DNA from 2 places in the Ruminococcus sp. 1001713B170207_170306_F1 genome. Region 2 is predicted to be linked to the other one. Evidence: predicted binding sites of a transcription regulator. Region 2 holds the regulator's gene; the other holds the start of a gene.
The links. The regulator Rex, encoded in region 2, represses fermentation and respiration genes when NADH is low (regulators of the CRP and FNR family bind a similar motif). The targets are predictions, from matches to a motif close to ATTGTTAANNNNTTAACAAT.

Region 1: I4V84_RS02395 (NmrA family NAD(P)-binding protein) is a predicted target of Rex. The motif match lies at 2,560-2,579, and genes of this name have one in related genera.

Annotation. Positions count from the first base shown of each region.
Region 1 covers NZ_JADPEX010000002.1:150,238-161,636, forward strand. Annotated here, with positions in the region: gene I4V84_RS02390 (aminomethyltransferase family protein) at 223-1,572, opposite strand; gene I4V84_RS02395 (NmrA family NAD(P)-binding protein) at 1,593-2,537, opposite strand; gene I4V84_RS02400 (helix-turn-helix domain-containing protein) at 2,787-4,358, shown strand; gene I4V84_RS02405 (MFS transporter) at 4,421-5,626, opposite strand; gene I4V84_RS02410 (hypothetical protein) at 5,696-6,421, opposite strand; gene istA (IS21 family transposase) at 7,004-8,527, shown strand; gene istB (IS21-like element helper ATPase IstB) at 8,520-9,281, shown strand; gene I4V84_RS02425 (hypothetical protein) at 9,299-9,739, shown strand; gene I4V84_RS02430 (hypothetical protein) at 9,749-10,120, shown strand; partial or broken gene I4V84_RS19765 (transcriptional regulator) at 10,359-10,490, shown strand; gene I4V84_RS02435 (DUF262 domain-containing protein) at 10,845-11,399, opposite strand, start outside.
Region 2 covers NZ_JADPEX010000005.1:92,296-106,347, forward strand. Annotated here, with positions in the region: gene I4V84_RS05140 (DUF6198 family protein) at 1-399, opposite strand, end outside; gene I4V84_RS05145 (cupin domain-containing protein) at 551-880, shown strand; gene eno (phosphopyruvate hydratase) at 1,093-2,391, shown strand; gene I4V84_RS05155 (NCS2 family permease) at 2,620-3,996, opposite strand; gene I4V84_RS05160 (chloride channel protein) at 4,181-5,467, opposite strand; gene I4V84_RS05165 (S8 family peptidase) at 5,709-6,545, shown strand; gene I4V84_RS05170 (2-isopropylmalate synthase) at 6,722-8,113, shown strand; gene I4V84_RS05175 (NADP-dependent isocitrate dehydrogenase) at 8,168-9,373, shown strand; gene I4V84_RS05180 (ABC-F family ATP-binding cassette domain-containing protein) at 9,526-11,439, opposite strand; gene I4V84_RS05185 (redox-sensing transcriptional repressor Rex) at 11,718-12,371, shown strand; gene I4V84_RS05190 (NAD(P)H-hydrate dehydratase) at 12,451-13,995, shown strand.

The DNA.
Region 1 (11,399 bases), on a different contig from region 2:
CCTGAATTATAGTCTCTCCACCTTTATTTCCTGCATTTCTTCCTACATCTACAAGATAATCTGCTACATGAGAAATAAATTCTATATTATGTTCAATAATTAATACAGGTATATGTATTAAGTTAAAAGAATAAACCCGTAAACAGCAGATCCCCTGCAAAGCTTGAAAACTCTGCAGGGGAACACATAAATTTTATTTTCCTTATGTAATCATCTCCGGTTTCATCTTTCAAAAACAGGTATATCCGAAACATCCCGCTTTTCATTACGGATATAATCCTGATTATACGGGAATCTGGCAACCTTTGCGCGAACCTTCATCTGGCGGGTTCCCGGCGTTCCCCAGAGTATTTCAAGCTCCGTCCCTTCTTTGGCATATTCTGCGGAAATGAAGGCCAGAGAAATCATGCTGTTATAGGTATAAGAGATGATTTTTCCGCTTGTGATCCCGATCTCCTTATCTGCAGCCAGCACCTTATCCGCCCGGTACTCAAAACCAAACTCTCTGACACAGAAATAGTATTCAAGAGCGCATGGTTTGGTAATATCCTCGCAGGGTTCCTCCCCAGGTCTGAGCATGGTTGCAAAGACTTCTGCCACATCCTCGGCGTTCCACTCCAGGGTTACGCATTTTTTTTGGGGCTTTTTCGACATTTCAAGGAGGGCTTCTTTTCCAATGAAGTCATGATTGTATTTAATCAGGAAATCCCATCCCACATCATAGGGAGTAACAAAGCGAGCCTGAAGATCATCCCCCACACTTCCGAGAAGCCTTCGATTGAGATTGAACATGGATAACTGAGGCACTGTGCGCATATATTCTGTCATTTTCTCGCTGGTTTCCAGCCACGGAAGCGGATAGTGAAGATTGATATTCGGGAATCCGGCCTCCGTATGGTTAAACATGTTATAAGCCTGGAGCCCAAGCTTTCTTGCTCCCAGCTTTTCACCTGCCGCCCATACCAGATTATAGATCTCCGCATAATCCGCCATATCTCCGTGAATTTCATAAGCAAGGTTGCCGGACATGCCAAGCCGGATGATGCGTACCTGTTTTCCGTTTACCTCCTGGATTCTATGTCTGCCGAATTTGATGTCGTGAAGATTAGCCTGGAATGCGTTTTCCAGAATCTCTAAGGACTTTTCACCGTCAATCTGGATAAAATATTCCTTTCCGCTCATGTTTTCGCCATGCACATCCAGATCTGATGTATTGACATAATAAGAGATCACCGGATCAAGCCAGTAGGTTCTGTAACGATCTTCTCCGATACGGATTACAACGCCGTCTGTCAGAATCTGACCTTTCTCATTGCACATTACGGCATGGCGTATGCCGTTCATTCCCAGCGTGGTAAAATCATTTGTACAAACCTGTCCCATTAATTTAACGGCATCCGGTCCGTATACATCATAAATGGGGGATGTCATAAGCGCCGTTCCAATCCATGCGCTGGTCTGATATGCCTTGATCTCATCCTCCACGCCCGTATAAGCATATGCCGTAATAAAAGATCCCTGTGGGAACAATAAGGTGGCGCCTTCCAGCGCCGGATTCATCATTTCTGCCATTTTTCGTCCTCCTACTGTTTTTAATTATCTGTAGATGTTCTTGTTCCGATTAAATGATTTTCCATATCTTCAAACATTTCTCTTACCGTGATGGGCTTTTGCCCTGTCAGCTTTTCAAAATCATCTGTAAATGTACTCATTTGATTCAGACGGATTGCCCTGCCAAAGGACACCATTCCATCTGAGCAAAATGGAAAGTTCTTCGCCGTGTCCGCCCACATTTCCTCCGTTGTCCTTGGAACGCCGATGGAGTCAAAGAACTCATACATCTCATCATCGTTGATATATTGATATTCCGTCTTTTTACCCGTAACCTCCGAGGCGATTGCCATGTACTGTGCAATTGTCAGAAGCTCGGCTCCATTTATATCAACAATTCGATCTTCCCAATCAGACATTGCCGCACAGGCCGCCGCAAGCGCACAGTCATCCCTCGAAACAAATGCCATTTTCCCATCTCCCATGTTATTGCGGATGATGCCGTTTGTATTTTCAACTGCTTCCACAAATGTGGAGACCATTGCTTCCGCATATTGGGAATCCCGAAGAATCAAATAATGGATGGGCTGTTTTTTGATATACCTTTCGGTCCATACATGATCGTTTACTTCGTAAGCATTGATATCCTCATGTCCGGCTCCTACAATCGATGTATAAACCAGTTTGTTTACACCTGCCGCCACAGCCGCATCAATTGCAATTTTATGTGCCGCTCTTCTTTTCGGTCCAACGAATGGCATGGAGATCAGAATAACTGTATCCGCATCTTTAAATGCTTCCGTCAGTTTTTCCGCATTGTTAAAATCGGCAATTCTGGTTTCAATGCCCATTGCCTGGTATTTTTCAAGACCATTTTTTGTTGGAGCCGTAAAAATCAAAGCTTCATGAGGATATTTTTCCAGCAATACACGGGCTGATCTGCTTCCAAAATTCCCGTCTACTCCATTTAACAATATCTTTTTCATAAAAAATAATCCTTTCAACTATATAGTTATAATATTAAAAAATCGATACCCCTTTATAGGATGCTCCCTCAGCTCTTTTTATTGCCTCCCTCCTTTTGTCTGAATTATATTATCTCCTCTCTAACTGTCGGCGCCTGAACAGTGTTTCCTATATATTTATAGTAAGGCAGTTGCCATCTCCCGTCATCAGTTATATAATTCATTTATACTGTCTTTTTTCGTCAAAAATAACCAAAGGAGTTTTTTGCAATGAAATCTATGAGCATTTCTGTCATCCTTGACTGGATTCCTGATAAATACAGGGTTTTTTATAAATCTACGGTCTTAGATCAATTATTCCGGCATGCCCGCATGCTTGATGATTCCATGGAAATAATCGATAATGATTTTCTGTATTTAACACAAGAGAGCTCTTTCCTTGATAGGGAATGGGATATACGTAAGCCCCGGTTCCTGATTTTCTGTACCAAAACCGGATCAAGGGAGGGACAGATAAACCCTTCCTGGATGGAGCATGCCGCCATCTTATATACGGACGAGCCTTTTCATAAGGTATTCCGTGAGTTTCTGGATATTTTTGATAAGTACTATGCCTGGTATGAGCAATGCCTAAATATAATTATCGAAAACAAAGACGTTTCAGATCTGCTTGATTATGCGACCACCTTTCTTTGCAACCCGATTGCCCTTTTTTCTCCAACCGGAAAGCTGCTGCATTATACCGGGAAATTTCAGGAAAAAATCGAGGGAACTCTCTGGGACGAGGTTATCAATTTCGGCTTTACACCGACAGAATCCATATATCCTGACGAACACCAGAGAGTTATGCAGGAAATTCACAGCGGAAACCGCTTAATCTCCAGCGTCTTTCGTCAGGATCCATCCCATCACTCTCTGACCGCTCCGCTTTATTTTGAGGGAAAAAACTTTGGAGCATTCGGTACGACAGATATAAACGGTCCCTTTACGGAAGCACAAAAGGCTTTGTTATTAGAAGTCGTTCATTTTACAGAGCTTGCTATGAATCACCAGATTCAGCCTTTTCTTTTGCAGGATGAAGAAAACTATTATGTTATACGGCTTTTACAGGGATATCCGGCAGATGAGCTTTCTACCTCTTATTATCTCCAAGCCAGAAATTATACGAACCAGGATATTTGGTATCTTTATCAATTTTCCCTTCCGGAATCTGACGTCTCGGATACCCGTCAGTCTGCCTATATTCATCAGATAAAAAACATTCTGCCTCATGGAGTTGTCCTCTATTTTGAACATTCTATTGTTGCGGTTTGCCGCAGGCGGGATTTTGATCCTGATTATGAAAAATCATACGCCGCACTGGAGGATTTGCTAAAACGGCTTTCCCTTAAGGTCTATATAAGCACCCGTTTTTTTAGATTCACGGAGCTTTCCATGGCATATGGACAATGCAGGCTTATGAAATCTTACCCTTTGGAGCCTCAAAAACATATTCAAAGGTTTGATGAAGCCTTTCTACATGTTTTATATGGTGTCCTTAAGGAAAAAAACTCCTTGCCGGGCTTCTGCCACCCAGCTGTTTTATCCCTGTGGCAAAGCCATATGGAGCAGGATCTCACACTCATTCATAACTTAAAATGCTATCTTATCAACGGAAGAAATATAGCGGAGACTGCCCGGACGCTTCATCTTCATAGAAACACCTTGATCTACCGGCTACGAAAAATCGAAGACCTGCTCCATATTTCACTGGATTACCTGGATGAAAAATATGCTTCTCTATTTATTAATATCCTGCCTCATCTGCGAAACACTTTAATTTGGACATCCTCCTATGCTTGAAATTTGGCTTGCGACAGCAATTTCATTGCAACATAGGAAGATTTGCATTTATTTTGTGATTCTTACTTTTGATTGTTTCCAAACTGAGGGAGTAACAGCCCACAGAGGAACATAATTACCATACATATGGATGCAAGCATAAACAACAAACTATAATTTTCTCCCGCAATCGGTGTTAAGATATAAGTTGGAATCAAAACAGCTCCAAGAAGCTGTAATGTAGAGATGACACCCGCCGCACTTCCTGCATATTTAGTTCCAAGTCCTTCTAACAAAACCGGTGCGGAAAGGAAAATAGGCATTGACGCTCCAAGCATAATTCCAGTATAAAGAACCAGTATGTGTAAAACGAATATGGACGGAAATCTCCAACACATAATAATTCCGGCAAAACTCAACACGGCAGCTCCTGATACAAACACTTTAACATTTTTGATTTTAGAGAATACAATGGGACCTGTAATAGAGCCAATACAATTTCCCAATGTCAACATAGATGCAATCGTACCACATACTTTCATATCTATTCCATACATGGTCTGCAATGCCATCGGCATAAAAGTGGATAAAGTTACCGTACTGCCAAGAGCCATCATAATGCAAATAGAAACCAGCCATACACCTTTATTAGAAAGTACTACCTTAAGAGAATCCCCAATGGAAGGTTGATTTTCCTGATCTATCTTCTCCCTTTCTTCCATTGTATCCTCTGGCTTATCTTTCACAAAAAGCAACCATAAAACAAATACACTAATACAGAATATTGCTGATACAATAAAAGCAGATGTCCTGCTATCAAACAAAACCGCCGTCGTTGCTGTCGCAAAGGCTCCCGGAAGTTGTCCGCAAAATGCAAATATGCCCATCAAAATTCCTAGCTTTTCCTGCTCAAACCAACTTGCAGTAATCTTGGATGCATTAATATTGACAAACATATTGGAGAAACCGGTTAATGCCATGCAAAGAAAAAATGGCATATAGCTATTTGCAAAAACTCTCCCAATCATTCCAATTCCAGCTATAACAAATGAAATATTAATGACTTTCTTTGAACCAACCTTGTCAGAAATCATTCCTCCTACAAAACTCAAGAAAATTGCTACAATCATAGGCGCCGTAAATAAAGATGAAAACTGCGATGTTGTAAGTCCAAAAGATTGTATTAGTTCCGGGGCATACACGGATAACTGGTATTGTGCATAACTTCCCGGCATATATGCAAGACACATAATCGTAAATACCAGCCATTTTCTATTTTTTTTACTCATGGAAACTCCCTTCATTCTTCAAAGCCATACGGACAAGAACTAATATCATAATTTTTATTCTCAACCAGATCATTTAATGGAAATTTTGCAATTACTGCACGGATATCCTTTATACGCTTTCCATAATCGCCCCATTTTACAATCACTTCTTCGCACTCTTTGGCATATTCCATGATATACATTGGGACCATCTTCTTTTAAACCACGAATTTCATATGCAAGTGTTCCACTCATCCCAATCCTGTTCACTTCCACTTCAATATTCAGTCCCGGAATACTTACCTTACGAAATTGCAAAAATGCTAGATCATGAAGATTCGTATTCGTAAGTTTTTCTATAATTGTTAATGACTTTGGTCCTGAAAATTGAAAGACAAAGATATCACGCATGGTCATTTTCACATCATAAGCACCAGTCTCCAACAGTTTCATTGCTGCAAATGGAAGTGCAGCCGTAATCCGATATGTATTATCGTCGTCTTTCATACTAAGACAATGAGCTGCTATCAATCCTTCTTCATCAAGCATAACCAAATGTTTATGTTTTCCGTTTTTCCATTTGCTAATGTTATTCATACAAAGTTTTGAGAGAAACGCCTGTGCATCTTTTCCTTGGAATGTAATTTCAGCCCCACTAATCCCTGCATGAATATAACATGTTTCTGCCCACGATTTACAAGTTTCATACCAAGGATCAGCTTCCCAAGTATAAAGATTCCCAATATTCTGAAAATAGGTTAAAACATCTTTATACTTGGGCTCATAATCTACTCTCGCTCCAATATAATCCTCCACTACACTTTCCTCCTTATTCCGCTAATACCCCAAATCATTCCCAGCTCTGTTCCCTCTTTTGCATAGTCCGGGTTGATAAAGCCCAGTGAAATCTTGCTGTTGTAATGATAAGAAATAATCCCACTTTTTTAATCTTGCATCACAATTATTTACTCAAATTTTCTTAACCGTCGGCGCCTGAACAGTCACATTTGATATTTATATTCTAAAATGATTGATCATCTTTGTCATTGGTTATATGATTCAACTACTAATACCTTTTTCGTTATTTTTAACCCGATTATGTTTTTTGCAAGACCTTTTTGCAATTTTATGCAAAAAGGTCTTGCAAAAAACAGACCACTCGCCACTTCCCAGTGACATTATCTTTGTAAATACTCATACAAATTCTCCTCTCTTTCTCTTACATTTCGCTGTAACATACTTTTTTGCGGAAATAATTAGTGTTTACTCTGCCAACTACCGTATGTTGATTTATACTTAAAACTGACCCAGTTTTAACGAGGAAAATTGACCCACCTGATAGCAAACGATACACTTCTCTCTGTATGCACCAATACAAGAGAGGAGGTTTGAAAGAAGGTGTATGATTTGCAAGATTGGGCAGCTGTTCAGCGAGTTTATAAACAGACAAGATCAAAACGGGCAACTGCAAAAATACTTGGAATGTCCAGAAATACTGTCAGGAGTCTTTTAGAAGAAAAAGAAGCACCGGTGTATAAACGGACAGTTTATAAGAGCAAGATTGATGGTTTCAAAGAACAGATCATCGAATGGCGATGCGAACCGTTTCTTTTCAATGGAACACGGATTTTTAGAGAATTGAAAGCAAGAGGTTATACAGGAAGCATTGGCCCTGTTTACCGGTATCTGTCAAAAATTGAAGAGGATATCAAAGACCACATCAGTTCCAAAGCTACTGTAAGGCATGAAAGCCCTCCGGGAGATCAGGCTCAGTTCGACTGGTCACCTTATAATGTCCCTGTTGATGGCGTGATCATAACTGTTTACTGTTTTTCAATGATACTTTCAGCATCCAGAAAGAAAGCAGTCTGTTTTTCTTTAAAGGCAGATGCGGCAGCCATTTATGAAGCAATTCAGGAACTGTTTGAAGATCTTGGTGGAGTAACACTGGAGCTTTTGATCGATAATCCAACAGCATTGGTCATCGAAAATAATCCAAGGAACGAAATGGAGATCCGTTATAATCCCCATGCCCTGCTTATGGCAAGACATCTGGGAACAGAACTTAATGCATGTCCCTGCTACTGGCCGCGCAAGAAAGGAAAGATCGAGAGACCCTTCAACTATATCGAAGAACAATTCATAAAGGGAAACCACTTTGCTTCAATGGAAGATCTGAATCGTCGTGGAAAAGATTTCGTTGAGTCCTGGTGTAATGAAACACACACAACGACCAAAAGAATTCCAAACATACATTATCTTCAGGAAGAACGGGATCTGTTGCTGCCATTGCCAGACCGTCGTTATCGACTGAAGGAATTGGAAAGCAGGATCATCAGTCCTGACTGTTATATCAGCATTGGCGGAAATAAGTATAGCGTTCCTGATATCTTTGCAGCCAAAACCATGTATTTCAGGATCATCTATGGGTTCAGAATCGAGCTTTATGACAGAAAAAAGAACTATGTCATGAAATTGGAAGCATCACGTAACAAGCATGAAATCCTGACAAATTCGGAGCACTATAAAAATGTAGCACCAAAGGCGCCAACATCGATTCCGCAGATACGAAGGGAATTCACTGCCAGATACAGCAATGGTCTGGCTTATCTGGAAGCAGCCGGGAAAAAGTTTGACCAGCCCACACATTACGCAAGAAAGATCATGTTGCTCGAAGAACTTTATGATACAGATACCCTCAATCGTTTTATTGGATATGCAATACAGCATGATTCTATGGACATCCTGTCATTTAAAGAACTGCTCAAAGCTTACAATGCAGGCCGGCTGTCTCTTCCTGAGATATCTGAACAGAGAACGGAAGTTCTGTGTAAAACCGGAGAATACCGTGACGATGATTCAAAACTTTTGCGGGATCTGGATTACTATGAACAGAATGTAGGAGGAACGGTAAATGCCTAGTGAAACAAGTGTTGTAAACGCAGCTTATATAGAAGCCAGAATGAAACAGTTTAAACTGGTCGATATGCGCGAACAATATCAGGAACTTATACGTGTAGCTTCAGAACAGTCTATGACGTATGAAGATTTCCTGATCATGCTGTTACAAGCGGAGGAAACAGGAAAGAAACGCCGACAGGCTGAACGCCTGACAGATGCAGCTAATTTCGACTCTGATAAACGGCTGTCTGACATTGATTACCGCTCCAATCCAAACCTGGATGCGGATAAAATTCAATCTTTGGGCAGACTTGAATTTATGGATAACCATGAAAATATCATAATCATTGGGCCGCCGGGAGTCGGTAAAAGTATGATCGCCACCGGGATTGGCCGGAATGCATGTGAAGCCGGATATAAGGTTCTCTTTGTGAATGCAAAAGAACTGGTCGATCAGCTGTATGAGGATATGCAGAAAGGATATCTGAAAGAAACTCTGAAACAGATCAGTAAGATTCCGCTTTTGATCATCGATGAACTGTCATATTTAAAAATGGATAAAGAAAGAGAGAGCCTTTTCTTTCAGATCATTCGCCAAAGATATGAAAAAAGCTCCCTCATTATCACCACAAACCTGCCCATGGGCAGATGGGATGAACTATTCACCGGCAAGCTGGCCGCTGCAGCGATCCTTGACCGCCTGGTCCATCATTGCCATGTCATAAGTATAACGGGTGACAGCTATCGTGTCAAAGGTCCAAAAACTGAGTATTAAAAAAGGAAGGCATAGAAATGAGTATAAAAATCACACCGGATAAATATCCGCAGATCATAGAAGTTTACAATACAGAGGGAAAAACAGCCGCCTATGACCTAATGCGAAGCTGTTATGAGATCAAAAATCCAACTTGTGTTATGAAAAGGATGAAAGCAGACAAGAGTCTTGGATATAACTATGATACTGACCGTTTTGAATCAGACAGCCGTAAGGAAGATGATATATTTTTAAATTTAGAGATGCTCTGTGAAAATAAAATCGAAACATCTGACCGATCTAAAGGAGCTATAAATCGAAATGACCGTATAAAAGCCATGGAGAACATGGTACATTCCCTGATCAGTGACCGGTTACTGGAACTCAGTAAGTATGTATTGCTGGATCCAATCGGCAAAAGAATACTGATCGATAAAAGTTCAATGCAGACTGACGGATATCAGGTGCTCATTAATTAGGAGGCAGATATGAGATTTAGAAAAAATGTGCCTGCGGAGCACAGAGAATTCCTGCAGGAACAGTTAAAACAATACAAAAAAGAAATAACCATGTCGAAAGATGAGTTACGTGAATTAGAAAAATGGGTAGCCAGTGGACGAAGCCCCTATGATAACGGAGACTATATTTATAGCGAAAACGGATGCCCAATGGACTTTGTCAGCGCAATGCGTTTCCAGGATGAAATGTATGAATGGCGGATGAGTCTTTCAGAAGAAGAACGAGAACAAGAATTAAGGGAGCTTCGCGGGGATTATGATACTGTTTCAGACAGCATAATCATAAATACTGAATGGAGTGATCCGGTAATGGATCCGGATGCTGAACTTCCGTTCAGCTGATGCGCTTGACGGGTCAATTCACAGTGTAAAAAATCAGATTTACATACAGAAATGACCCACTTGAAAATCAGGTGATTTCTGAATTCAGGTGGGTCAGAATTAAACGTAAAAGTGGGTCAATTTTACTTGACAATCAACACCGTAAGATAACCCAGCTTCTGTAATTCTTCATTTAGCTGTTTGACAATCTTATAAGCATAAGACTTGGAAACTCCCAGTTCCGCTGCAACTTCTTCTAATCAGCAAGGAAGAATATGATGAATGGAGATATAAGTATCCGGAACTGGATACTTACCAGAAACATGCCAAGGTACCATCTCAAGAATTGAGTGATTACCTCGTAAAAGAATTGACTAAAAAAGAAAAATAAGAGAAAAGAAAAAACCTTACCGATATTCAGTTTTTTACTTCTGAAAATCAGTAGGTTTCTTTATATACGTTATGAAATAAAATTTTTATCTTTTGAATAATCACAAAATGTTGCCATTTTGTTGCCAGTCACTAAGCAAATTTGTTTGCGACCCGCATAAATACTGGCATCTTATGATTGTGTGGATTATTCAAACTCGCAAATAAGATCTTATCACTATACACTTTTGTATAGGAATTATGGTTCTATCTGGTTTTATATGTATTCCACTGTCCTAAATCCATAGGCTGTACTGAACGGTGTTATCAATTTGTTATCAGGGGAATGTTATCAATTAATCAGCGTAGTAAGCTATTAAACAACATCTTCTACCCGAATCATGTTACCTTTTGGAAGTTCTCTCTTTAATATCTCTTTATAATAAACTGCTGCCAACCTCTCTGCTCTTCCTTCAAACATACTTTCATCCCAATCCTTATTTGCTTTTATAAACTTCTTTACCCACGCATACTGAGATTTTTGATAATAAGGAATTTTTTCTACATAACTTTTCTGTCCTGCATCACCATTTATTTTTCCTTCCAAAAGGATTAAGTTTCCTATATTCAAAGCATGATCGCCACTTGTTTCTGACAGAATATGTTCTATACTTCCATCATCCTCAAAAACATCTTTGCCACTAAGAAAACAATTTAATTTGTAAATTGCATATTTGCATTTAACATTTGTTGGCTCATCCTTTTTTGTAAAAAACAACTCTTTAAATTTTACAACAAACACATCATAACTTGGATACAATTTATTAAGTGGTATAATCAATTTTTCATCAATTACCCTGCTCGTATCTGATTTATTAGTACATTTTCGCAACGCGATAGCAAAACGAGAATATATCGTCTCCAAGTTATT
Region 2 (14,052 bases):
AATAGCGATTCCAATACAGATCAAAATGTAGCTTGCAATAAAATAAAAAATTCTCCAGCCAATTGCTGTAGGAAGAACATTTATCCATAATTCATGTACATCAAGCAGCTCCCCGAAAACGAATCCTACTACGAAGCTGAATAGATACTGGACTACGAATTTTTTCCGCAGGATCATCAGCGCCAGTACCAGAAGTCCCTGAAATATGTAGGTCCATGTTCCAAGGCTTATCTTCGGAAAGACGCAGGAAAAAGCGTAGGGAACACTGGAAATAGCGGAAATTCCTGTCCCGGAATAGAGCATAAGGACAACGCCGAAGCTGTTGATGGCAACCGCAAGAAGAAGTGCAAGCTCTCCCCGGTAGATTGGGAGAGATTTTTGTGTAGTTTGTGTATTCAAGTGAAAAGCCTCCTGTCATGTTGATTCTTGCATATTATACTACGGATGTGAAAAAATGCAATAAAAAACAGATTTGTTGTTATAATAACTGAATATCACGAAAATTTATAGTATAGTTACGAAAAACAGTTATAGCAGGAGGCTTTTTATCATGGATAAGATGAAAAATATAAGTAAAGCAGAAGTGCTGGTATTAAAGGACCAGGTAGCTTACCAGGAGGGACAGGTTGTGAGCCGCACACTTGCACAGAATGCGGCAGTGAGTGTTACCCTTTTCTCATTTGATAAAGGGGAGGAGATCAGTACACATGAGTCTGGCGGAGATGCATTTGTTACCTGTCTGGATGGTGTGGGGGAAATCACTATTGATGGTGTGAAGTACGAATTACATGAAGGTGAGTCTATTGTAATGCCTGCGAAGCATCCTCACGCAGTTATGGGAAAAGAGAAATTTAAAATGCTTCTTGTGGTAATTTTCTAGAGTATTTTTCAAATACGCTTTAGAACAGACAACTACTGAAAAATATTATCATGTAATCTTCTTGCAATCCCATGATGGTTAGTGTATACTAATCAATATAGTTAGGAATAGCTAACCTAACAGTGTAAATCATTTGGACTCCTTTATTATGGCAGAAAGACCGCTGGCATAATAAAAGGAGTTCCTTTGAAAATGAAAGGAGTATACATACCATGGATTACTTAGAAATTGAGAAAGTTATTGGAAGAGAAATTATGGATTCCAGAGGAAATCCCACAGTAGAAGCGGAGGTTTATCTGGTAGATGGAACTATCGGCAGGGGAGCTGCTCCCAGCGGTGCTTCTACAGGCGAATTTGAGGCTCTGGAGCTTAGAGATAATGATAAGGGCAGATACCTTGGAAAAGGTGTCACAAAAGCCGTAGAGAACATTAACACATCCATCAACGAGGTAATTTCAGGAATGGATGCATCTGACATATACGCCATCGACAAAGCCATGATAAAGGCAGATGGAACCAAAGACAAATCAAACTTTGGCGCAAACGCAATTCTGGCTGTTTCTATTGCATGCTGCCGTGCAGCTGCAACTTCTCTTGACATTCCGCTGTATCGTTTCCTCGGCGGCATTTCCGGAAACCGTATGCCGGTTCCAATGATGAACATTGTAAACGGTGGATGCCATGCACTTTCTTCAGGACTTGATGTACAGGAATTTATGATCATGCCTGTAGGTGCACCAAGCTTTAAAGAGTGCTTAAGATGGTGTGCAGAGGTTTTCCATGCCCTTGCGGCAATTCTGAAATCAAGAGGTCTTGCAACCTCTGTTGGTGATGAGGGTGGTTTTGCACCGGCTCTGAAATCTGACGAGGAAGCCATTGAGACAATACTTGAGGCTGTTAAGAATGCAGGATATGAGCCTGGAAAAGATTTCATGATCGCTATGGATGCTGCATCTTCCGAGTGGAAGACTGGCAAGCTTGGCGAGTACAAGCTTCCGAAGGCCGGCACTGTTTACACATCTGACCAGCTGATCGACCACTGGAAAAAACTGGTTGACAAGTATCCGATTATTTCCATCGAGGATGCTCTTGATGAGGAAGACTGGGAAGGCTGGAAGAAGCTTACCAAAGAGCTGGGAGATAAAGTACAGCTGGTAGGCGATGACCTGTTTGTAACAAATACAGAGAGACTTTCCAAAGGTATTTCCCTTGGATGCGGTAACTCCATTCTGATCAAGCTGAATCAGATCGGTTCTGTATCTGAAACCCTTGAGGCGATCAAGATGGCTCATAAGGCTGGCTATACAGCAATTTCTTCCCATCGTTCAGGTGAGACAGAGGATACTACGATTGCTGACCTTGCAGTAGCATTAAATACCTGCCAGATCAAGACCGGTGCTCCGTCCAGAACAGAGCGTGTTGCAAAATACAATCAGCTGCTCCGCATCGAGGAAGAGCTTGGAGATGCAGCAGTATATCCGGGAATGAGCGCATTCAATGTAAAACGCTAATGTTCCGCGAAGCGGTTACTGACTGCAAAGTGAACAGTAACAGATTCACGAGATGATTTCACAGATGTAATCTACCTTATACCCCCTTAAGTAGTGTTATAGAAAGATTCCCCTGCCAGGAAAGCGTGGTTCCATGGCAGGGGGATTTTTAGGATTATTTATTGCGATTTACAGGTGATATTCCGTGAATAATGTTACTGCAAACCGTACAATTATTTCATTCTGTTATTACAGGAATACATATTTCAGAACAAAGATAACAGCCAGTGCATACATAAGCGGGCTGATCTTTTTGTCCTTAGCTTTTCCGGTACAGACGTTGATGATAACATAAGAGATAACACCAAGTGCAATACCTTCGGAAATGCTGTACAGGAACGGCATTGCAATGATTGCGATAAATGCCGGAATCGCTTCTGTAAGGTCGTCAAAGTCGATCTTGGTAACAGAGGTCAGCATAAGGAATCCAACCACGATCAGAGCCGGAGCTGTGGCGAAGGAAGGAATCGCCAGGAAGATCGGGGAAAGGAACAGGGAAAGTGCGAACAAAATAGCGGAAACAAGTGAAGTAAGACCTGTACGTCCGCCCTCTGCAACACCAGAAGCGCTCTCAACAAACGTGGTAACAGTAGAAGTACCACACATAGCACCTACAGTAGTACCAACAGCATCGGAAAGAAGAGCACCTTTGATTTTTGGAAGCTTACCGTCTTTGTCCAGCATGTCTGCCTTGGAAGCAACACCGATCAGAGTTCCCAGAGTATCAAACATATCTACAAATAAGAATGCAAACATGATAACGATAAAGTCAAGTGAGAAAACTCCTGCGAAATCCATTTTCATAAAGGTAGGAGCCATACTCGGTACGGAAATTCCATTGGAAAAATCCGGGAGAAGACTGTAGAAACCTGCATCCGGATTTGGAACATAAAGTCCCACAAACTGACAGAGGATTCCAAGCGCCCATGTAATAAGGATGCCCCACAGGATACCGCCTTTTACATTCTTTACAAGAAGTATGCCGGTAACCAGTACGCCAATCAGGGCAAGAAGAACAGTGATTCCAAGATAATTGAAAGAACCATCTGACATGGAGCCCTTAAAGGAGAACATGCTTACCAGTGTGGAATCATTGTTTACAACGATCTTTGCATTCTGCAGACCAATAAATGCGATGAAAAGGCCAATTCCAACAGAAACTGCGTGTTTCAGTGTCATAGGAATGGAGTTAAAGATTGCTTCACGTACATTGGTAAGGGAAAGCAGGATAAAGATGATACCTTCCACAAATACAGCAACCAGAGCCTGCTGCCAGGAATAACCCATTCCAAGAACTACGGTATATGCAAAGTATGCATTCAGTCCCATACCGGGTGCCAGGACAAACGGGTAATTGGATAACAGTGCCATCAGGCAGGTTGCAATGAAGGATGAAAGTGCAGTAGCAGTAAAGACTGCACCGCGGTCCATTCCGGCAGCAGAAAGGATGTTGGGATTGACAGCGAGGATGTAAGCCATGGTCATGAATGTGGTAATACCGGCCATGATTTCGGTCTTCACGTCAGTGTGGTTTTCCTTCAGGTGAAAAAGTTTTTCAAGGTTCATAAATGTACCCCCTTCTTTTTACGGCAGCTTGTGTGCCGTTTTTTATATTTTACAGGAATGTTTTGGATGTTGCTTTGCCACGCCCGCAACGCGGATTCCTGCAAATTTCAGGTAGTGAACATTTGACAGAGGATAGAGCTTCGAAAAAATCTCTGCAAAATGAATATTATCATTTCAGGGCTTATCACATCTTTGTGTGTTTGTTTATATATCTGGCTTTGTATTTAGAATATACAATTGTCTGATCTTTATACAGTCCATAATATCCGGAAGCCGCATAGCTGATAGAAACGGCGATCAGATAGAAGGACACTCCCTTAAAGCCAAACATTTCAAAGGCAATCAGAATAGAAGTAATCGGGCAGTTCGTCACACCACAGAAAACAGCAGCCATTCCGCAGGCTGCGCAAAGGGAGGGAGAAAGCCCTATCAGCTGTCCTGCCATGCATCCGAAAGTGGCGCCTACGCAGAATGACGGAACGATTTCGCCTCCGCGAAAACCAGCCTTCATAGTCAGTGCGGTAAGGAGCATCTTCCAGAAGAAAGCCATATAATCGGTGTCTCCGGTCTCCACTGCTTTCTCAATAAGCTCAGCACCGGCTCCCATATAATCTGTAGTTCCAAGAATCAGTGTAATAAAAATAACCAGAACGGCACCGGCCACTACCCGTGCATATTTATTAGAAAAAAACCGGCCGTAGAATCTGGCTGTCTCATTTAAAATAATACAGAAGACAATACTGATCACTGCACATCCAAGGGCTACCACGCCCATTTTCAGCCCTGTTTCCAGGGAAAGTGCAGGAATATTTACTACGTGAAAAGCTTCCGGCGTAACGCCCATACCAGCCGCAAAACGGGATGCGATCAAAGATGCGATCATACAGGGCATAAGAGCCGTATAATACATAACCCCTACACTGACCACTTCCAAGGAAAAAACAGCTGCAGCCATTGGTGTGCCAAATAGTGCAGAGAAAGCAGCACTCATACCACACATAACGATCACATGACGGTCTTCCTCATCAAGATGGATCCATCTGCCAAGAAGATTGGCAATGCTGCCACCCAGCTGAATAGCTGCACCCTCACGTCCTGCTGAACCACCGGCAAGATGTGTCAATGCAGTCGAAATAAAAATCAGCGGACCGGATCTCCAGGGCACATCATCCTGGGAACGGACTGTAGAAAGGACTTGATTCGTGCCGCCATCGTCTTTTCCGAATTTCTCATAAAGAAATACGATGCAAAGTCCGAACAGGGGCAGGAGAAAAAAGGTCCACAGATGTGCCTTGCGGTAACCGGTCACTGCCTTCAGCACAAAAGAAAACAAAGTACTGAAAGCTCCCGCTATACATCCTACCACCACTGCCAGAAGCAGCCACTTAAGCAGGTTCCCCATGTCACGTCTGATAGCTCCGGAGTAATAGCGAAATTTTTCCTCCGGAGTCTGCCTGTTGTCTTTTTCCATAGTATTTTCGTCCTCTCATGTATAGTTGTGACTTACTCCGTTTTGTCACGTGAAATAATTGTTTGATATTACTGAAAAATTCCTTTTATAAATACGAATTTATGCGTATTTTTATTATACTATATACGCTCAGAAAAAGCGACAAAAATTTTTGAGAATTTCAAAAATTGTCTATAATTTTAAAGCAGATTGGAAAATGGAAACATAATTTATTATAAGTTATTTTTTATCGGGGAAAATAATGGAAAAATCCTTTTATACTGGAAAAGGAATCGGTGTGTGTATTCTGGATACCGGGATTTATGAGCATATAGATTTTACTGGCAGGATCTGGGCTTTTTATGATTTCCTGGCTTTTAAAAGGCGGCCTTATGACGATAATGGACATGGCACCCATGTAGCCGGGCTGGTAGCAGGAGATGGCACTGCTTCCATGGGAAAATACAGAGGCGCAGCACCTGGCTGCGGAATCATTTCCCTGAAGGTGCTTGACCGTTATGGAACGGGCAGTCAGGATGACGTGCTGCGGGCTCTTCGGTGGATTCGGGAAAACAGGCAGCAGTACAGGATCCGGGTGGTAAATATTTCTGTGGGAACTACCTGTAATTCAAAAAGAAACCATGCCAGGCTTCTGGAAAGTGTGGAGCAGCTGTGGGATGAAGGAGTGGTAGTGGTCACAGCTGCCGGAAACCAGGGACCAAGGCCGGGCAGTATCACAGCTCCGGGAAGCAGCAAAAAAGTGATCACAGTGGGCTCCAGCGATTTGTTGGAAGGGCGCAGTGCTATTTCAGGGAGAGGACCAACGGCGGAATGCGTGTGCAAGCCGGATATTGTGGCGCCTGGAAATAAGATCATGTCCTGCGTGCCTGGAAAACCTTATTCTTATGGTGTGAAAAGCGGCACCTCTATGTCTACGCCTCTGGTGACAGGTGCTATTGCTTGTGCTTTGGAAAAAAATCCTGCACTTACCAATACGGATATCAAAACTATGCTGATGAATAGCGCAGAGGATATGGGACTGCCTCAAAACCTGCAAGGGTGGGGAAAATTTAACCGCAGAAAGTTTCTGAAAATGTAAAAGCAGCCAATTGTGTGAAAAGGATTTCTGCTTAAGTGATTTGAAGAAATGTACGAAAAAGAATACACAAACTTTGATAAAGAATTATCACTTTACAGTATAAAAGCACTTGACGAAGTCGCTTTAAGTGAGTAAAATGGACAGCAAGAGTTCCAAGAGATGAGGAGGAAATATCTATGGAAAACAGACGTGTTTCTATGAATCGCCACACAAACCTGCTTCAGTTAGAGGAGCATATGTATCCGCTTGTGGATGTTGCAACTCCCAATGTATTCCGAAATCTTTTTCCATATTCTGAAGTACCGAAGATTGCATTCAACGACCGAGTCGTTCCACATCATATGCCAGATGACATCTGGATCACCGACACGACATTCCGTGATGGCCAGCAGTCCAGAGCACCATACAGCACTGAGCAGATCGTAAGGATTTATGATTACCTTCATAAGCTAGGCGGACCGGAAGGAAGGATCCGTGCTTCTGAATTTTTCCTTTACAGTAAGAAAGACCGTGATGCTGTTGAGAAATGTATGGAGAGAGGCTATGAGTTCCCTGAGGTTACCAGCTGGATCCGTGCAAATAAGAAGGACTTCCAGCTTGTCCGCGATATGGGTATGAGAGAGACCGGTATCCTGGTAAGCTGTTCCGATTATCATATTTTTTATAAGATGAAAATGACACGTAAACAGGCGATGGAGCATTATTTAAGCATTGTAAAAGAATGTCTGGAAATCGGTGTTTCTGTCCGTTGCCATCTTGAAGACATTACACGAGCTGATATTTATGGCTATGTTATCCCATTCTGCCTTGAGCTGATGAAGCTTCGCCAGCAGTACGGCATTCCGGTTAAGGTTCGCTGCTGTGATACCATGGGCTACGGTGTTAACTATCCTGGTGCCGTGATCCCTCGTTCTGTACCTGGTATTATTTATGGTATTATGGTTCATGCAGGCGTTCCTTCTGAACTGATCGAGTGGCATGGACATAACGACTTCTATAAGGCAGTCAGCAACTCCACAACAGCATGGCTGTATGGTGCGTGTGGTGTTAATACTTCTTTGTTTGGTATCGGAGAGCGTACCGGAAATACACCTCTTGAGGCAATGGTATTTGAATATGCACAGCTTCGCGGAAACCTTGGTGGTATGGATACAACGGTTATCACAGAGCTTGCTGAGTACTATGAGAAAGAGATTGGCTACCACATACCGGAAAGAACTCCCTTCGTTGGAAAGAACTTCAATGTAACAAGAGCTGGTATCCACGCCGACGGACTTCTGAAAAATGAGGAAATCTATAATGTATTTGATACCGAGAAATTCCTGAACCGCCCGGTTGAGGTTGCCGTTTCCAATACTTCCGGAGCTGCCGGAATCGCACACTGGATCGACAGCCATTATCGCCTGAAGGGCGACCAGAAGGTTGATAAGAACAGCGAGCTTGTAAAGCTGATCAAGTCCTGGGTTGACCAGCAATATGAGGATGGCCGTGTTACTGTGCTTTGTGATACAGAACTTGAAGCAATTGTAGCAGAGACTTGCCAGAGACTTGGAATTACGTTAAAATAGGGTTGCTGCGGACATAGTTCACAGTTACCACAAAACATATACTAGGAGGTAATAATGGGTAAAATTCAAATGCAGACCCCTCTTGTTGAGATGGATGGGGACGAGATGACCAGAATTCTGTGGCAGTTGATCAAGGATGAGCTTCTTCTTCCTTTTATTGATCTGAAGACAGAATACTATGATCTTGGACTGGAATACAGAAATGAGACTGATGACCAGGTAACTATAGATGCAGCGGAAGCCACCAAGAAATACGGAGTTGCTGTTAAATGTGCCACCATTACCCCGAATAAAGCCAGAATGTCTGAGTACAATCTGAAGAAAATGTACAAAAGCCCTAACGGAACTATTCGTGCAATCCTGGATGGAACTGTTTTTCGTGCTCCCATTGTGGTAAAGGGAATCGAGCCATGTGTGAAGAACTGGAAGAAACCTATCACCATTGCCCGTCATGCTTACGGCGATGTATATAAGAATGCCGAGATGTACATTGATAAACCAGGAGATGCTATGCTGGTATTCAAAGGAGAAGACGGCGAGGAGAGAACGGAGCTGATCCATCACTTTGATACTCCAGGCGTGATCCAGGGTGTTCATAACCTGGACAAATCCATTACCAGCTTTGCAAGATGCTGCTTTAATTATGCCTTAGATACGAAACAGGATCTGTGGTTTGGCGGTAAAGATACCATTTCCAAAACATACGATGGCAAATTTAAAGAAATTTTCCATAATATTTATGAAGCTGAGTTTAAGGCAAAATTTGAGGCCGCAGGCATTACTTTCTTCTATAGTCTGATCGATGATGTAGTAGCCCGTGTAATGAAAGCAGAAGGTGGATTTATCTGGGGCTGTAAGAACTATGACGGGGATGTTATGAGTGACATGATTTCCTCTGCATTTGGTTCTCTGGCAATGATGACTTCTGTACTGGTTTCTCCGGATGGATATTATGAGTATGAGGCAGCTCACGGAACTGTACAGAGACATTACTATCGTCATCTGAAAGGAGAGGAGACCTCTACCAACTCTGTAGCAACAATCTTCGCCTGGACCGGTGCTCTGAGAAAAAGAGGTGAGTTGGATCAGAATCAGGAGCTTATAGAGTTCGCAGATAAACTGGAGAAAGCAACCCTTTCCACTATCGAAGGCGGACAGATGACCAAAGACCTGGCACTGATTACTTCTTTAAAAGATGTAAAAGTCCTTAACAGCCGCGAGTTTATTCTTGCAATCAGAGAGAAGCTTGAGGCCATGTAATAAAACAGACAGCTTTAATAAGTTGTTTAAAGTAAAAATGTTAATATTGTTATAAAAAACAGGAACGGTTTCGGATATTTATATTCGAAATTCGTTCCTGTTTTTGAAATAAATATGAAATGTAAGGCTCAAAAGAGCAGGTTACTGGTAATTTATGCCAGCTCCTCCCATTTCTCATAAAGCCCTTCCAGTTCTTCTGCTATAGCAGCTTTTTCCCGGCTGAGCTTCGTGCATTCTGCCACATTCGTACAGATATCTGGCAGAACCATGGTTTCATCAATTTCTTTATCCCTTGTTTCCAGTTCTTCAATCCGTGCTTCCACTTTCTTCAGCTCATTTTCCCGTTTTCTCTTCAGAGCCTGTTCCTCTTTCTGCTGCTGCCAGGTGAGTTTGGTTTCAGAGACGTTTTCCTTAACTTCCTGAGCTGCGGTCTCCTGAGCAGGAGCATAAATCCGGGTCATCTCCTCCTTCTTTTCCAGGTAGTAATCATAATCACCGATATAATTGACAATGGCCTGGTTGGTCAGATCCATAATGCGGGTAGCAGTCTGGTTAATAAAATAACGGTCATGGGAAACGTAGAGGACAGTTCCTGTGTAGCTGTTCAGTGCTTCCTCCAGAATCTCCTTGGATGCAATATCCAGATGGTTGGTAGGCTCATCCAGTATCAGGAAGTTGGCTTCTGAGAGCATCAGCTTCGCCAGGGAAACACGGCCACGTTCACCACCAGAGAGAGAGGAGATCAGCTTAAACACATCATCTCCTGTAAAAAGAAAAGCAGCCAGCATATTGCGGATTTCAGTCTCAGTGAGAGTCGGATATGTGTCTGATATCTCCTGGAAAATAGTTTTCTCCATATGCAGAACATGGTGTTCCTGATCATAGTATCCGATCTGAACCTTGGAACCCAAGGCAAAGCGTCCTGCATCAGCATCCACAATTCCATTGAGAATCTTCAAAATTGTGGTCTTACCAGTACCATTGTTGCCAATCAGGGCAACACGCTCCCCACGTTTGATTTCAAAATTAATATCTGTAAACAAAGTCTGTCCTGGGAAAGCCTTGGAAAGTCCTTCTACAGTAAGTACATCATTTCCACTGATAAAACGTGGTTCCAGGGAAATACGCATCTGGTTATCAATTTCAATTGGTTTCTCAATGCGCTGGATCTTGTCCAGCATTTTTACACGGCTCTCAGCACGCTTAATGGATTTCTCACGGTTAAAGGAGCGGAGCTTGGTGATAACAGCCTCCTGATGTTTGATCTCTCTTTGCTGGTTCAGGTAAGCCTTGTACTGGGCGTCACGTAGCTGCGCTTTTTTCAGGGCATAAGCGGAATAGTTGCCTTCGTACATTCTCATCTGGGCAGCCTCGATCTCCACGATCTTGGTAACTACCTTGTCCAGAAAATAACGGTCATGGGAAACGATAAATACAGCACCCGGGTAGTTGAGAAGATAGGTCTCAAGCCATGCAATGCTCTCCATATCCAGATGGTTGGTAGGCTCGTCCAGAAGGAGAATATCCGGTTTGGAAATCAGAAGCTTGCCAAGTGCAACCCGGGTTTTCTGACCTCCGGAAAGGTTCTCAATCTGTTTGCCGTAGTCTTCTTCTTCAAATCCAAGACCTTTTAAAACGCCTACGATTTCACTTTTATAAGCGTAGCCGTTTTCCAACTCAAACTGGTGTGTCAGGCGGGTATAGCTGTTCATCAGGCTCTCAAGTTTGTCGCCTGCTACGTATTTCATTTCCTGTTCCAGAGAACGGATCTTGTCCTCCATATCCAAAATGTACTGCTTGGTGGTCATCAGTTCTTCGTAAATGGTGTGATGACCGTGGATATCCTGGTACTGGGCCAGATAACCGATCTTCTTATCCTTGGCAATGACCACCTGACCGGAATCCGCGGAAATCTCCTCCATGATAATACGAAGAAGAGTTGTTTTCCCCGCACCGTTATTGCCGATGAGAGCGGCCTTTTCCCGTTCTTCTATGTGAAAAGAAGCATCCTGCAGGATCACCTTTTCCCCAAAAGATTTGCAGATGCTCTGACATGATAAAATCATAAGTTCCTCCTTAAAAAGGCGGTTCTGTATACACAGAAACAGCATTATTAGAATGTTCAATAGTATATTATACTTGAAAAATTTATTTTTTGAAAGAATAATTGTCAAATCACAAAAAAATTTGCAAAAATTTGTAATTCTGCACAACTTTAATTGACAAGAAAATAACATTTCGGTATAATTGACATAGTGTTACGCGGGCTGCCGTTTACAGGTAATGTTCCGCGATGCGTTTTTAGCGGAAAAATACAGGCAGCGGAAACAAGGAGGGGAACATTTTGGATGCAAAAGAGATCTCAAAGGCGGTAATTAAGAGATTGCCAAGATATTATCGCTATCTGGGGGAGCTGATGGAAGAGAAGGTGGAACGTATATCTTCCAACGACCTGAGTAAAAAAATGCATGTGACTGCTTCACAGATCCGACAGGACTTAAATAATTTTGGCGGTTTTGGACAGCAGGGATATGGATATAATGTAGAATATCTTTATACAGAAATTGGTAAAATACTGGGTTTGGACACCATTCATCCCATGATCATCCTGGGCGCAGGTAATCTGGGACAGGCACTTGCCAATTATGGAGACTTCGAAAAACGTGGCTTCCGTCTGGTTGGAATTTTTGATATAAACCCGGTTCTGGAGGGGATTTCTGTTCGCGGGATTGAGATTCGGATGATCAACAGTCTCCCGGAATTTATCAGGGAGAATCAGGTGGAGATTGCTATTTTAACCCTGCCGAAGAATAAGGCCAAGGAGATGGCGAAGGTTCTTATTGACAATGGAATCAAGGCAATCTGGAATTTTGCCCATACAGATCTTGACGCCCCGGAGGATGTGATCGTGGAGAATGTTCATCTGTCCGAGAGCCTGATGGCTCTGTCTTACAACTTAAGCCAGTATCGTAACGAACATAAAGAAAACAAAGAATAAAAGTCAAAGAGGACTGCTGCTTGTCTCGCTGAAGGATTTACAGGAGACCGGGCGGCAGTTTTGCATTAGGAGTGGTCTTATGAAAAAAGTTGTAACCTGCAGTCAGATGAAGCTGCTTGACCATGGCACCATTCATAATATGCATGTTCCCTCTCTGGTTCTCATGGAGAGGGCAGCACTTGCCACAGCAGAAGAGATCCGAAAATATCTGGAAAAGAAAAACGGTTCTGGAAATTTGAAAAAAGAACGGATTCTGATCGTCTGCGGATCTGGCAATAACGGAGGTGACGGCATTGCCATTGCAAGACTTCTGCATCTGGCAGGGATCCGTTCTGAGATTTATCTTGCAGGAAATCCGGATAAAATGACAGAAGAAACCCGACACCAGTGGGACATTGCCATGAGCTACCAGGTACCGGTAATGAATAACCCTGTATGGGATGAATATACTGTTATAGTAGACGGAATTTTCGGCGTTGGACTCTCCAGGGAGATTACCGGGAATTACAAAGAGATAATTGACCATATGAATGAAGCTCCTGCATATAAAGCAGCGGTGGATATTCCGTCTGGCATTCATGGAGATACGGGAGCTGTTCTTGGAACTGCTTTTGAGGCAGATCTTACCGTAACATTTGCGTATAAAAAACGTGGGCTTTGTCTATATCCGGGAAGAGCTTATGCTGGCAGAACTGTGGTGGCGGATATTGGAATTTATGACCGGGACCGTGATGGCAGTGAGCTTGCAAGCAAGGCTGCCTGGCATATAGAAAAATCTGATATGAAAACTCTTCCGGCAAGAAAACCATGGGGAAATAAAGGAACATTTGGCAAGGTTCTTCTTGTGGCGGGTTCGAAGGGAATGTGCGGAGCAGCCTGTCTGAGTGCCAGTGCAGCACTTCATGGAGGTGCCGGGATGGTGAAGATCCAGACTGTGGAAGAGAACCGGATTCCTTTACAGAGCCTTTTGCCTGAGGCAATGCTGACCAGCGAATTTGATGAGGAAGCCAATAAGAAAAATTTAAACTGGTGTGATGTGCTGGTGATCGGTCCAGGACTTGGAACAGAAGGCTCAGGAAAGGAAAGAATGCTTTGGTTCCTGGAAAACGGAGCAAAAGCAGGAAAACCTGTTATACTGGATGCAGATGGTCTGAATATTCTGGCAATGCATCCACAATGGATGAAATTCATAGGGGAACAGACCATTCTCACACCCCACATGGGCGAGATGAGCCGTCTTTGCGGCTTGAATGTATCAGAACTAAAGGAAGACCCTGTAGCCCGTGCTTATCAGTATGCAGAGAAAAGTGGCGGTGTTCTGGTACTGAAAGACGCATGTACAGTAGTGACTGACCGGAATGAAAAGCTGTATCTGAATCTTTCTGGTAATTCGGGAATGGCCACAGCAGGAAGCGGAGATGTGCTTTCCGGTATTATCGCATCTGTTCTCTGCATGTATTTAAGCTGTGAGGAAGAACGGGAGCTTTCCTATAAAGCTGCCATGGCGGTGTATATTCACGGTCTTTGCGGTGATATTGCCAGAGAGAAAAAAGGATCTCACGGCATGACGGCGAAGGATATGATCGAAGCCCTGCCGGAAGTTTTGAAACTGGCAGAAGTTTAGAGTAAAGGATGAGAATTGTGACGTACATTTTGCAGAACGCCTTTTGAGGCATGCTCT